Linked DNA regions of Massilia sp. METH4. The protein of the gene in region 1 binds, or shares a complex with, the protein of each later gene. Links are inferred from orthologs where the notes say so. Each region holds a gene or a part of one and is shown on either strand. Other genes may lie near its edges. The genes, in order: metK and groL.

Region 1 (7,088 bases):
TTTTACGGTGTTATTTGTTAAGCCGCGTCAGGCAATCCTTTCATTGGTAAGGTGTCCACACATAGCGTAGCCGGACACAAGCGTCAGCCCGTTTGCGCCGGATCAAGCGGGCTGAAGCTTGTCGAGACAAAGCAACAGTGCGGTGCCTAAACTGTCGAGTTGCACGCGGTGCACCGTTACACATAACGAAAAGAGCGCGCAGTGGCACGGCCCCGCACGACGGGCGCCGCGCGCCAGCGCAGCTTCCTGGAGACCGACATGGCCAATCGTGAAGAGCTGGCAGTGATCAGGGGTGCAAGGGCGGGAGACCCTGGCTGTCAATTGAAATTAGGCAAACTGTACATTTCCGGCGGCGCGGGCCTGCCATGCAGCCCACCCACCGCCCTGCACTGGCTGTCGCGGGCGGCGGCGGCCGGCATCGAAGAAGCATGGCTGCTGATCGGCCGCGACATCCCCTGGCATTACGCTACCCACCATCGTGCCACGCTGCTGGACTGGTATGCCCGCGCCAGCGATGCCGGCGTCGTACCGGCCGCGCTGACACTGGCCCGCCTGCTGTTGCAGGAACCGGCGATCAGGCAGCCCGGCCTGTGCCGGCGCGCCCGCCGCGCGCTCGACGCGGCGGCCCGTGCCGGCTGCGCCGAAGCCGGCACGCTGCTGGCCCGGTTGCGGCCCGCCGTGCCCGAGCCTGCGCTGCCGATCCAGACCAGCCACCAGGCCCCGCGGCCGCTGGCCGAGCCCCCCATTTCCCTGGACGCCGCCCTGCCGCAGGCGCGCGCACTGCTCGCCCAGGCATCGGCCGATCCCGCGGCCTGGGCCGGTTCCGCGGCGCAGGCGCGCCTGCTCGCGCGCTGTGCCGAGCTGCTGGCCGGCGAGGAGGGCGGCGACGAAGCGCAGCGGATGCGCGAGCTGGCGGCCGCGGCCGGCGACCGCCACGCCCAGCTGGCGCTGGGCTTGCAACTCGCGCGCATCGACGCGGATGGCATGCGGCTGCCCCACGGCTGCCCCGCCAGCTTCAAGCGCGCCGTGCGGTGGCTGACGCTGGCCGGCGAACAAGGCATGGCCGAAGCCTGGTTCGCGCTGTCGCGCATCTATGTGAAGGCGGAATTTTCCCAGCGCAGCGTCAGCGAGGCGCAGGCTTGCCTGGAACGTGCGGCGGCGCTGGGGCATGCCGGCGCCCAGCTCGAGTGCGGCGCGCAGGCATGGCGCATGCGCCGCAGTTGCGACCGGAACGACGTGAAGGCCGTGTATTGGCTGCAAAAGGCGGCAGCCCAGGGCTGCGAGCAGGCCGCCGCCATGCTGGCGCGCATCGCGCCCGCGCCCGATCGCAATAACTGGGCGGTTTCCCTGTTGCCCTTGCTGACGCGGGAGTTGGCCAGCAACCAGCCGCTGCTGGCGGCACGGATCGAACTGGCGGCGCTGTTCGGCTTGACGCGCGCCGAGGCGCTGTTGCTGGACGTGCGGGCGGCGGACGAAGGGCATTGCCTGGCCGTCGATGTCCGTGCCAGTTATGGCCGGGGCCGCCGACGGCTGGTGATGGTGGAGACGGCCCGCCATCGGCAGGCGCTGGACCGCATCGCGCGGCATTTCGAGTACGTCGACGCGAACCTGGAAGGCAATTACCGGCAGCGGCTGTACCGGTTCAAGACGTGGCTGGAGTCGGTCGAAAGCGCGGTCGAAAGGGCGCTCGAAGGATCGGCCTCAGGCGGCCGCGCGCGGCTGGCGGCCTAGGACCGCGCTCCAGCTCAGTCCTGGACCGTGATCTCGCCTTCGAAGACGGTGACGGCAGGGCCGGTCAGGTAGACCGGTTGACCCTCGCCGGCCCAGGCGATCGACAGCTCGCCGCCGCGCGCATCCACGCGCACGGGCGAGTCGAGCAGGCCGCGGCGGATGCCGGCCACGGCGGCCGCGCAGGCGCCCGTGCCGCAGGCGAGCGTCTCGCCCGCGCCCCGTTCGAACACGCGCAGGCGGATATGCCGGCGGTTGACGATCTGCATGAAGCCGGCGTTGACGCGCCGCGGGAAGTGGGCATGGTGTTCGATCAGCGGGCCGGTCAGTTCGACGGGCGCCGTGTCGACGTCCGCCACCACCTGCACGGCGTGCGGATTACCCATCGACACTACGGATACCAGCACGGTTTCCTTTTCGCCGGCCAGTTCCAGCACCAGCGGCCACAGCGTGTCGTCGCCTTCGCGCCGGCCTTCCAGGCCTTCCGTATCGAACGGTACCAGGGCGGGATCGAACACGGGGGCTCCCATGTCCACCGTCACGCTGCCGTCTTCTTCCAGGCGGGGCGCGATGATGCCGGACATCGTTTCCACGGCAATGCTGTGCCGGTCCGTCAAGCCCTTCTCGGCCACGAACTTGGCGAAGGCGCGTGCTCCGTTGCCGCACTGTTCCACTTCGCCGCCGTCGCTGTTGAAGATGCGGTAGCGGAAATCGCAGCTCGGGTTGGTCGACTTTTCGACGACCAGCAGCTGGTCGGCGCCCACGCCGAAGCGGCGGTCGGCCAGTGCCTTCCACTGCGCCGGGGTGAAGTCGATCTGCTGGTTGATGGCGTCGATCACGACGAAGTCGTTGCCGGCGCCATGCATCTTGGTGAATTTGAGTTTCATCGCTTGTTCGAGTAGAAGGACGGCTCGCCGTTCGGGCGGGTCTTGTAGCGCTTGTGGGTCCAGAAATATTCCGCCGGCGCCTCGCGCACGCGCTCCTCGATGAATTCGTTCATGCGGCGCGTGGCGGCAACCATGTCGGTACCAGGGTAATTGTCCCACACCGGATAGAACTTGACGCGCCAACCTTGATAATTTGGCAGGAAAGTCGCGATCACCGGCATGACCTGGGCGCCCGTCGTGGCGGCGATGCGGGCGGTGGCGGTCAGCGTGGCGGCGGGCACGCCGAAGAAGGGCACGAACTCGGCATCCTTCTCGCCGAAATCCATGTCGGGCAACATGAAGTAAGGGAGCCGGTCGCGCAGGGCGCGCAGGATCGGCTTGATGCCATCCTGCCGCGTGAAGAGCTTGACGGGCTTGAACCGGGCGCGGCCGGCGCGCAGCACGGCGTCGAACGTGGCGTTCTTTTGCGTGACGTACATCGACGAGGCGGAAGCCTCCATGGCGATCGCGGCGCCGCCGACGTCCAGGCAGACGAAATGCGGGCACAGCAGGATGGTCGGCTTTTCCGTCATCGCCGCCACGGGAATCTGGCCGGGCGGCATGCCCGGACTGGTCTCGACCGTGATCAGGCGCTTCAGGCGCGCTTCCGATGCCCACCACAGGATCGCCCGTTCGAACACGCTGCGCGAATAGGCCTGGAAATGGCGGCGGGCAAGGTCGCGGCGCTGGGCTTCCGTCAGTTCCGGCATCGCCAGGCGCAGGTTGGTCAGCGCGATCTCGCGGCGCGGGCCCATGATCACGAACAGCAGGCTGCCCACGGCATCGCCGAAGCGGCCCAGCACCGGCAGCGGCAGCCAGTGCAGCAGCCACATGAAACCGAGAAGCACCTTCATGCCGCCTCCGTGCCCGCGGCCGCCGTGGGCGCGGCCACGCCGGGCGGCACCTTGTAGCGGTTGTAGCTCCAGTAATACTGGGCCGGGCAGCCGGCGATCAGCTGTTCCATGGCGGCGTTGATCGCGCGTGCCTGCTGGGCATTGTCGCCTTCGAGCGAGCCGGGGAAGGGCACGAAGTGGATCAGGAAACCGCGCCCGCGCGGCAGGCGCTCCGCATAGGTGAGCAGCACGGGCGCGTCGCCGCCCAGCTTGGCCATCTTGGCCGGCAAGGTCATCGTGTAGGCGGGGCGGCCGAAGAAATCGGCCCACACGCCTTCGCCTTCCTGGGGCACCTGGTCGGGCAGGATGCCGACCGGCTTGCCGGACTTGAGGAACTTGGCCAGCATGCGCACGCCGGACAGGTTGGCCGGCGCCAGCTCCATCTGGCCGCGCGCACGCGCCACCTCGACCAGCGGCTTCATGGCTGCCTGCTTGGGCGGGCGGTACATCACCATCAGCGGCGTATCGTGCGAGACGCGCTGCGCGGTGATCTCGAAGCAGCCCAGGTGCGGCGTGAGGAACACGATGCCGCGGCCGGCGCGCAGGTGTGCCTCGACCAGCTCATAATTGTTCAGGAAGACGCGGCGGGCGATCCGTTTTTCGGAAGCGAGCCAGACGAAGGGCAGTTCGGCGATGGCCTTGCCGGCTTCGCCGATCGCCTGCCGCAGATGGTCCGCGTAGCCGGCGCGGCCGATGTTCTCGCGCATGCGGCGGCGATACGACGGCGACAACGCGTAAACGATCCAGCCCAGGAGTGCGCCAAGGCCATGCAGGACCGGCAATGGAAAGATGGAGAAAAAACGGAAAGTTCGTAACAACATGTACAGGTTATTGAGGGGTTGGGACAACAGTTCGCGTTGCTCTGCCCAAAAATTTTTGAAGAAGCGTAAAATACCACGTCAGCACATACCGCCGAGTTAACAGACAACTTGCGAGGCGGTCTACAAATTTCGCTAAAGCGTCGCAAGCCGTATGGGTTGTTGCGACAGTTTTATCAACTTATACAGGAGCTTGCGATGTCTTCCATCGATTATCTCTTCACGTCCGAATCCGTTTCCGAAGGCCACCCCGACAAGGTCGCCGACCAGATTTCCGACGCCATCCTCGACGCCATCCTGGAACAGGATCCGAAGGCCCGCGTTGCCGCCGAAACGCTGTGCAACACCGGTCTCGTGGTGCTGGCGGGTGAAATCACCACGCACGCCAACGTTGATTATATTCAAGTGGCACGCGAAACCATCAAGCGCATCGGCTACGACAATACCGACTACGGCATCGACTATCGTGGCTGCGCCGTTCTGGTGGCCTACGACAAGCAGTCGCCCGACATCGCCCAGGGCGTGGACGAAGGCGCCGGCCTGGACCTGGACCAGGGCGCCGGCGACCAGGGCCTGATGTTCGGCTACGCCTGCGACGAGACGCCGGAGCTGATGCCGGCCGCGATCTACTACTCGCACCGCCTGGTCGAGCGCCAGTCCCAGCTGCGCAAGGATGGCCGCCTGCCATGGCTGCGCCCGGACGCAAAATCCCAGGTCACGCTGCGCTACGTGAACGGCCGCCCGGTGGCGGTGGACACGGTGGTGCTGTCGACCCAGCACGCGCCGGAAATGCAGCACAAGCAGATCGAGGAAGCGGTGATCGAGGAGATCATCCGCCCGGTGCTGCCGAAGGAATGGCTGCAAGACACGAAATACCTGGTCAACCCGACCGGCCGCTTCGTCATCGGCGGCCCGCAGGGCGACTGCGGCCTGACGGGCCGCAAGATCATCGTCGACACCTACGGCGGCGCGGCGCCGCACGGTGGCGGCGCGTTTTCCGGCAAGGACCCGTCGAAGGTCGACCGCTCGGCCGCCTACGCCGCCCGCTACGTGGCCAAGAACATCGTTGCCGCCGGCCTGGCACGCCAGTGCCAGGTGCAGGTGTCGTACGCGATCGGCGTCGCCCGCCCGATCAACATCACGGTGTACACGGAAGGCACGGGCGTGATTCCGGACGAGAAGATCGCCGCGCTGGTGCAGGAGCACTTCGACCTGCGCCCGAAAGGCATCGTACAGATGCTGGACCTGCTGCGCCCGATCTACCGCAAGACGGCCGCCTACGGCCACTTCGGCCGCGAAGAGCCGGAATTCTCGTGGGAGCGCACGGACAAAGCGGCCGCCCTGCGCGCCGCCGCCGGGCTGGCGTAACCGGCCTGAGAAGTTGCCAAAAAAATGGGGACGTACCCCATTTTCCTGGCAATATTGCTCAAAAAATGGGGTACGTCCCCATTTTTTGTGAAACAAAACCGGATCAATCGTCCGGTTTTTTGTTATAGAATGCCTGTTCTCCGAGGAGCGTTGCGACGGATCAATCGAATCCGCCAGGCTCGGACACTTCAGCAACCGCGCTCACGTCAACTTTTTTCAACATGAAAGGAGGCGTGATGAACGCCGTTCTCAAAGACTCCCAAGACTACATCATCGCCGACATCGGCCTGGCCGACTGGGGCCGCAAGGAAATCCGCATCGCCGAGACCGAAATGCCGGGCCTGATGGCGATCCGCGAGGAATACGCCGCAGCCCAGCCGCTCAAGGGCGCCCGCATCACCGGCTCGCTGCACATGACGATCCAGACCGCCGTGCTGATCCAGACGCTGGAAGCGCTGGGCGCCGAGGTGCGCTGGGCTTCGTGCAATATCTACTCCACGCAGGACCACGCCGCCGCCGCGATCGCCGCCAACGGCACGCCGGTGTTCGCCATCAAGGGTGAAACGCTGGACCAGTACTGGGAATACACCCACCGCATCTTCGAATGGCCGGGCGAGGGCGTGTACTCGAACATGATCCTCGACGACGGCGGCGATGCCACGCTGCTGCTGCACCTCGGTGCGCGCGCCGAGCAGGATGCTTCCGTGCTGGACAATCCGACGTCGGAAGAGGAAATCTGCCTGTTCAACTCGATCAAGGCCCACCTGGCCAGCGATCCGCAGTGGTACTCGAAGCGCCTGCCGCACATCATGGGCGTGACCGAGGAAACCACCACCGGCGTGCACCGTCTGTACCAGATGCACAAGGAAGGCAAGCTGGCCTTCCCCGCGATCAACGTGAACGATTCCGTGACCAAGTCGAAGTTCGACAACCTGTACGGCTGCCGCGAATCGCTGGTCGACGGCATCAAGCGCGCCACGGATGTCATGATCGCCGGTAAGATCGCCGTCATCGCCGGCTATGGCGACGTAGGCAAGGGTTCGGCCCAGGCAATGCGCGCGCTGTCGGCGCAAGTGTGGGTGACCGAGATCGACCCGATCTGCGCGCTGCAGGCCGCCATGGAAGGCTTCCGCGTCGTGACGATGGATTACGCGTGCGAGCACGGCGACATCTTCGTCACCTGCACGGGCAACTACCACATCCTGACCGAAGAGCACATGCTCAAGATGAAGGACCAGGCGATCGTCTGCAATATCGGCCACTTCGACAACGAGATCGATGTCGCCGCGCTGAAGAAGTACCAGTGGGAGAACATCAAGCCGCAGGTGGACCACGTGATCTTCCCGGACGGCCAC
Region 2 (7,032 bases), 1.6 Mb from region 1 along the record:
CCCTCGCCGATCTACCAGATGCTGGTGGACGGCATCCTCGTGTTCATCATCCTGTGGCTGTTCGCGCGCCATGCCCGCCCGCGCCTGGCGGTGGGTGCCATGTACACGCTGCTGTACGGGTGCGCACGCTTCTTCACCGAGTATTTCCGCACGCCGGACTGGGAAACCACCGTGCTGGGCCTGCCCATCACCTCCGGCCAGGTGCTGTCGCTGCCGATGATCGTGGCGGCCATCGCCATGCTGGTGTGGTCGTACCGCCGCAATGTCCGGGGCACGGCCCCGGCGGCGGCGTAGGGCCGCATCAGCGGGGCGCCAGCCCCATTTGCTCCAGGCGCAGCAGGATCTCGGTCCTGCGCTCGCGCTGGATGTCCTGCCAGTGCCGGCCCTCGATCGCCCCGAGGAGCGCATACAGCATGTTCAGCGACGTTCCCGGCACCGCTTCCTTCAAGCGTCGATAGACTTCGAACGGGTCGTGCTCGCGCAACTGCCGCGCGCCGTGGATGCCCACGCGGGCCAGCACCGCACCGGACTTCGGGCCCAGGCCGCGCAGGCTGCTGACGGGCGCCTCGTCCATCACCCGATCAGCTTCAGGATGAAGCGCCATTCCGCCGGCTCCACCGGCATCACGGAAAGCCTGCTGCCCTTGGCCAGCAGGCGCATGTTCTCCAATTCCGGGTGGCTGCGCAATTGCTTCAGGTCCACGTAGCGGCCCTTCTTCACGGCCTTGACGTCGATGCCGATCCAGCGGGGGTGTTCCGGCGTGGCCTTGGGATCGTAGTACGGGTTCTTCGGATCGAACTGGGTGGCATCGGGATAGGGCGTGCTGGCGATTTCCGCGATACCGGCGATGCCGGGCACCGCGCAGCTGGAGTGGTAGAACAGCACGCCGTCGCCGACCTGCATGCCGTCGCGAATGAAGTTCCTGGCCTGGTAGTTGCGCACGCCGTACCACGACGTGGTCTGGTCCCGCGCCGCCAGCACGTCGTCGAAACTGACGTCATCGGGTTCGGACTTCATCAACCAGTATTGCTTCGGCATGGATTGTCTCCCGCGTTCGATATGGACAGACGTAAAAGCGGACGTAAAGTGCGGACGTAAAAAAAACGGTTGCGCACCTTGCGATGCATGCAACCGCTTCTCTATTGAATAAGGCCCCGCCTGTGCCGTCATGCCGGCATCCTGAACCTTACGGTTCAAGGCGGTCACAGTCAGTTCAACTTCGGGTTCATCGGACTAGCGACGCTCACTCCCGCCAAACAATTTTCCGCAACCTATGCGTGTAAATGGTTCAAGGAATATATGGCACTTCTCGAACACCGCAGGGTGACGCGTAGTTTACTCCTCAAACCGATCGAGGGAAAGTCCTATCGTGCGTCAGAAGAGATTTTCCTGCGGGGTCAGCGCACTGTCGAGGATGCGGTGCATCGCGGCGATCTTGTGCTGCACCTCCAGCAGGGAGATTTCGGACAGCGGCCCGGCCGGCGCCTTCGCCGTCAGGAACTCGGCCGCCATCGACAGCGCGGCCATCACGGCGATGCGGTCGTTGCCCTTCACCTTGCCGGTGTCGCGAATGGTGGTCATTTTCTTGTCCAGCAGCGCGGCGGCCTCGCGCAGCGCGCGTTCTTCACCGTCCTTGCAGACGAGGCGGTACGACGAGCCCAGGATGTTGACGTCCACGTTGCTCATGATTGGAGGTCCTCTTTCTCGGGGTTGGCGTCCGCCGACTCCAGCGGGGGGATATGTTCCAGCAACGCCGACACGCGTGCATGCGCTTCGGCCAGCCGCTTCTGGTGGCCGAGATTTTCAGCGACAAGCGCCGCATTGGCTTGGCGCAGCTGCGCATTCTCGCGACGCAATGACTGCGTCAGCTCGGCCAACTGCTCGATCTTGTCGGAAAGTTCTTGGAAATCTGCAATCATCCCGCCACTATAGGGCTGCGCGATAACGGGGTCAACCGAATCGGCAACCTTCTACACTTAATTACATCTTAATGGCCGGCAAAGTCGCCGCACGGGTCGATGGCGGCGACAGCCGGGATGGCCGCTTGGGGGCGGCGGCATGTACGTTAGCGCTCTTAGGTGATCGCGCCGATGACCAGCAACATTGCGCCGCCGAACAGCACGCCGAGCGCCGCGCCGGCCGCCACGTTGATGGCCACGCGCACCCACTCCGGCGCGTGGAAGTCTCTCGGTAATTTCGTCTGGAACATCGCAGCCTCGCTAAGGTTGGAGTAACCACGGAAATACATCGCAATCGACATCGCAACCGACATCGCCAACGACATCGAGCCATGCGTTCGAACCGACCGCTGGGGTGTCGAATGCCGACGAATGCGAACGGACAGTTTGCGCCTGCGGCGCGGCTTTGTCAAAACACAAAGAGGCCGATCGACCGCCTGTTGCGCGAAGCCGGCCGCTTAGACGTTTTTCCAATATGAATTCTCTTGAAATCAAATATCACCATCCCTATAATTGTTGGCACTCGTTAGCCGAGAGTGCTAACAAAGATCACAACCTCACTGTACATAAGGAGTTTTTGTATGAACCTTCGCCCCTTGCACGATCGCGTCATCGTCAAACGCCTGGACCAGGAAACCAAGACCGCGTCGGGCCTGATCATCCCTGATGCCGCCGCCGAGAAGCCGGACCAGGGTGAAGTGCTGGCAGTGGGCAACGGCAAGGTTGCCGACAACGGCACCGTGCGTGCACTGGAAGTGAAAGTCGGCGACCGAGTTCTGTTCGGCAAGTACTCCGGCCAGGCTGTCAAGGTTGACGGCGAAGAACTGCTGGTGATGCGCGAAGAAGACATCCTGGCCGTCGTCAACAAGTAATACGACGCCGTCCCCTTTTGAACAGATTCAGGAGAATTTTACATGGCAGCTAAAGAAGTGATTTTCGGCGACGCAGCGCGCGCCAAGATGGTTGAAGGCGTGAACATTCTGGCCAACGCGGTCAAGGTAACGCTGGGCCCGAAAGGCCGCAACGTGGTGCTGGAGCGCTCGTTCGGCGCCCCGACCGTGACCAAGGACGGTGTCTCGGTCGCCAAGGAAATCGAACTGAAAGACAAGCTCATGAACATGGGCGCGCAGATGGTGAAGGAAGTCGCATCGAAGACCTCCGACAACGCCGGTGACGGCACCACCACCGCGACCGTGCTGGCACAAGCGATCGTGCGCGAAGGCATGAAGTTCGTGGCCGCCGGCATGAACCCGATGGACCTGAAGCGCGGCATCGACAAGGCCGTGGCCGCCACCGTCGAGGAACTGAAGAACATCGCCAAGCCGTGCACCACCTCGAAGGAAATCGCCCAGGTTGGCGCGATCTCGGCGAACTCCGATGCTTCGATCGGCGAGCGCATCGCTGAAGCAATGGAAAAAGTGGGCAAGGAAGGCGTGATCACCGTGGAAGACGGCAAGTCGCTGAACGACGAGCTGGACATCGTGGAAGGCATGCAGTTCGACCGCGGCTACCTGTCGCCGTACTTCATCAACAACCAGGAAAAGCAAGTCGCCGTCCTGGAAAACCCGTTCGTGCTGCTGTTCGACAAGAAGATCTCGAACATCCGCGACCTGCTGCCGGTGCTGGAGCAAGTTGCCAAGGCTGGCCGTCCGCTGCTGATCATCGCCGAAGACATCGAAGGCGAAGCGCTGGCGACCCTGGTGGTCAACAACATCCGTGGCATCCTGAAGACCTGCGCCGTGAAGGCTCCTGGCTTCGGCGACCGTCGCAAGGCCATGCTGGAAGACATCGCCGTGCTGACCGGCGGCCAGGTGGTGGCTGAGGAAGTCGGCCTGACGCTGGAAAAAGTCACGCTGGCCGAACTGGGCCAGGCCAAGCGCATCGAAGTGGGCAAGGAAAACACGATCGTCATCGACGGCGCCGGCGAAGCCGCTGGCATCGAAGGCCGGGTCAAGCAGATCCGCGTGCAGATCGAAGAAGCGACCTCCGACTACGACCGTGAAAAGCTGCAAGAGCGCGTGGCCAAGCTGGCCGGCGGTGTTGCCGTGATCAAGGTGGGTGCCGCGACCGAAGTCGAGATGAAAGAGAAGAAGGCCCGCGTGGAAGATGCACTGCACGCTACCCGCGCTGCCGTGGAAGAAGGCATCGTGCCGGGCGGTGGTGTTGCCCTGCTGCGCGCTCGCGCTTCCCTGAACATCAAGGGCGACAACCCCGACCAGGAAGCCGGCATCAAGATCGTGCTGCGCGCGATGGAAGAGCCGCTGCGCATGATCGTGCAGAACGCCGGTGAAGAGTCGTCCGTGGTCGTGAACGCCGTGCTGTCCGGCACCGGCAACTACGGCTACAACGCCGCCAACGGCACCTACGGCGACATGGTCGAAATGGGCGTGCTGGATCCGGCCAAGGTCACCCGCTCGGCACTGCAAAACGCCGCATCGATCGCCGGCCTGATGCTGACGACCGACTGCATGGTCGCCGAAGTGGTGGAAGACAAGCCTGCCGCCGGCATGGGTGGCATGGGCGGTATGGGTGGCATGGGTGGCATGGACGGCATGATGTAATTGCCGGCTTAGCCGATACATCTGAAAAGGCTGCTTCCCCGGAAGCGGCCTTTTTTATGGTGAATGGTCCGGAGAGTAGGAGCCCGCAGGCTCTTACCGTTCCGCGGGCGCGGAGCATGCTCCGCGAAACCCCTGCTCCACCCCCATTTTCTGAGCAATATTTCCTGGAAAATGGGGTACGTCCCCATTTTCCTCGCGTCCCCATTTTCCTCGTCCCCATTTTCCTGCTCATTTTCCTGCTTCGGGGGACTCATGCCCGCCTGACTCGCTGGTCGGGACCGGCACAAACAACAACGGCTGCCGCAGCAGCCGTCCAAGCACATCGCAGGTGGTGATGCTCAGGGCCGACGTCGCGCCAGGCCCGCGCCGACGGCGCTGCCGACGCCGACACCGAGGCCAATGCCCATCGCGAAGTTACCCATTGCAACACCGATCGCGCAGCCGATCGCTGCACCCAGGCTGATACCGAAGCCAACATAGCGCCCGGTGCGGTCGTCCGGTTCCATATCCATCTTGCGTCTCCTGTTCCGTGGTTGTTGTGGATTCAATATACACCCGCTTTTCGATCCCTCTGCTGTTTTTTTAAGCGAAACGTCCCGCTTGAACAACGTTTTCAGACGCTTGCACGATACGCTTTTGCGCCGCATCAAGCGGCCTTTTCCCTGGCGACAGACCGCCAAAAATCCTGCCCGGAACCGCGCGCGTGCTGCACTGCACTGCTTGCGTGCGCCAACGCGGCGGTCGCGGTTTTATCATGCCGTTTGGACAAGACGAGCGAGAGCGACATGGCAGATACGGTAGGCGACTTCCTCCTGCAACGCCTGGGCGAATGGGGTGTGCGGCGCGTGTACGGCTATCCCGGCGACGGCATCAACGGCATCATGGGCGCCTTCGGCCGGCAGGAAACCATCGAATTCATCCAGGTGCGGCACGAGGAAATGGCCGCCTTCATGGCCACCGCGCACGCCAAATTCACCGGCGAAGTCGGCGTCTGCCTGGCCACCTCCGGCCCGGGCGCCGTACACCTGCTGAACGGCTTGTACGACGCCAAGCTCGATCACCAGGGCGTGGTCGCCATCGTGGGCCAGCAAAAGCGCATGTCCATCGGCAGCGACTACCAGCAGGAAGTGGACCTGCCCGCCCTGTTCAAGGACGTGGCCCACGAATACGTGCACATGGCCACCGACCCGGCCCAGGTGCGCCACCTGATCGATCGCGCCTTCCGCATCGCCAAGGAAGAGCGCGCGGTCACCTGCATCATCTTCCCGAACGACGTGCAGGACCTGGAAGCGGTGCCCAGGCCGCCGCGCGAGCATGGCACCGTGGTCTCCGGCATCGGTGCCCTCACCCGCAGCCACGTGCCGTCGCAGCAGGCGCTCGAGCAGGCCGCGCGCATCCTCAACGAGGGCAAGAAGGTAGCGATCCTCGCCGGTGCCGGCGCCCTGCACGCGACCGACGAACTGATCGAGGTGGCCGACATCCTCGGCGCCGGCATCGCCAAGGCCCTGCTGGGCAAGGCCGCCGTGCCGGACGACCTGCCGTTCGTCACCGGCGCCATCGGCCTGCTCGGCACGAAGCCCAGCCATGACATGATGAGCGAATGCGACACGCTGCTGATGGTCGGCTCGAACTTCCCCTACAGCGAGCACCTGCCGAAGGAAGGCCAGGCGCGCGGCGTGCAGATCGACATCGACGCCCGGCGCGCCAGCGTGCGCTATCCCATGGAGTTCAACCTGATCGGCGATTCACGCGAGACGCTGCGCGCCTTGATCCCGCTCTTGCTGCGCAAGACCGACCGGCAGTGGCAGGACGATATCCGCGCCAACGTGGAGCGCTGGTGGCGCGTGCTGGAAGGCCGCGCCATGAACGACGCCAACCCGATCAACCCGCAACGCGTGTTCTGGGAACTGTCGCCGCGGCTGCCGGACGGGTGCATCGTGGTCGGCGATTCCGGCTCGGCCACCAACTGGTACGCGCGCGACGTGAAGATCCGCCGCGGCATGATGACCAGCGTCTCCGGCGGCCTCGCCACGATGGGTTGCGCGGTGCCGTATGCGATCGCCGCCAAGTTCGCGTATCCGGACCGGCACGTGATCGCGCTGGTGGGCGACGGCGCCATGCAGATGAACGGCATCAATGGCTTGATCACGATCGCCAAGTACTGGCCGCGCTGGGGCAACGGCAAGCTCGTCGTCATGGTGCTCAACAACCGCGACCTGAACCTCGTCACGTGGGAAGAGCGCGTGATGGGTGGCAATCCGAAATTCGAAAGCTCGCAGGTCATGCCCGATTTCCCGTATGCGCAATACGCGCAACTCCTGGGCCTGAAAGGTATCCGCATCGACAGCCCGGACGCGGTGGCGGCCGGCTGGGAAGCGGCGCTCGCGTCGGATCGCCCCTGCGTGCTGGAAATGGTGACGGACCCGCACGTGCCGCCGCTGCCGCCGGACGTGCCGGCCAAGCAGGCCGCCGCCTACTTCAAGGCGCTGCTGAAGGGCGATCCGGACGCGCTG

Evidence for each region.
Region 2: the proteins of metK (region 1) and groL are in contact, whole or in part, in a cryo-EM structure (PDB 8P4O), measured with the Escherichia coli proteins. The link is inferred for Massilia sp. METH4 from one-to-one orthologs.

Annotation. Positions count from the first base shown.
Region 1 is NZ_CP146614.1:2,118,371-2,125,458, forward strand. What follows is about bases 3,721-6,648. They hold metK (methionine adenosyltransferase), read left to right. Parts: upstream 3,721-4,563; coding sequence 4,564-5,733; downstream 5,734-6,648. Other genes in these bases: V6Z91_RS09535 (lysophospholipid acyltransferase family protein), read right to left, coding at 3,721-4,368; ahcY (adenosylhomocysteinase), read left to right, coding at 5,970-6,648. In the rest of the region: V6Z91_RS09520 (hypothetical protein), read left to right, coding at 322-1,731; dapF (diaminopimelate epimerase), read right to left, coding at 1,746-2,615; V6Z91_RS09530 (lipid A biosynthesis acyltransferase), read right to left, coding at 2,612-3,508; more of V6Z91_RS09535, read right to left, coding at 3,505-3,720; more of ahcY, read left to right, coding at 6,649-7,088. UniProt on the Escherichia coli protein: Catalyzes the formation of S-adenosylmethionine (AdoMet) from methionine and ATP.
Region 2 is NZ_CP146614.1:547,632-554,663, forward strand. The notes cover bases 2,324-5,195. They hold groL (chaperonin GroEL), read left to right. Parts: upstream 2,324-2,872; coding sequence 2,873-4,519; downstream 4,520-5,195. Other genes in these bases: groES (co-chaperone GroES), read left to right, coding at 2,540-2,830; V6Z91_RS02560 (hypothetical protein), read right to left, coding at 4,858-5,031. Outside these bases: lgt (prolipoprotein diacylglyceryl transferase), read left to right, coding at 1-294; V6Z91_RS02520 (TfoX/Sxy family protein), read right to left, coding at 302-604; V6Z91_RS02525 (EVE domain-containing protein), read right to left, coding at 574-1,038; V6Z91_RS02535 (cell division protein ZapA), read right to left, coding at 1,375-1,686; V6Z91_RS02540 (hypothetical protein), read right to left, coding at 1,683-1,919; V6Z91_RS02545 (hypothetical protein), read right to left, coding at 2,075-2,284; V6Z91_RS02565 (thiamine pyrophosphate-requiring protein), read left to right, coding at 5,305-7,032.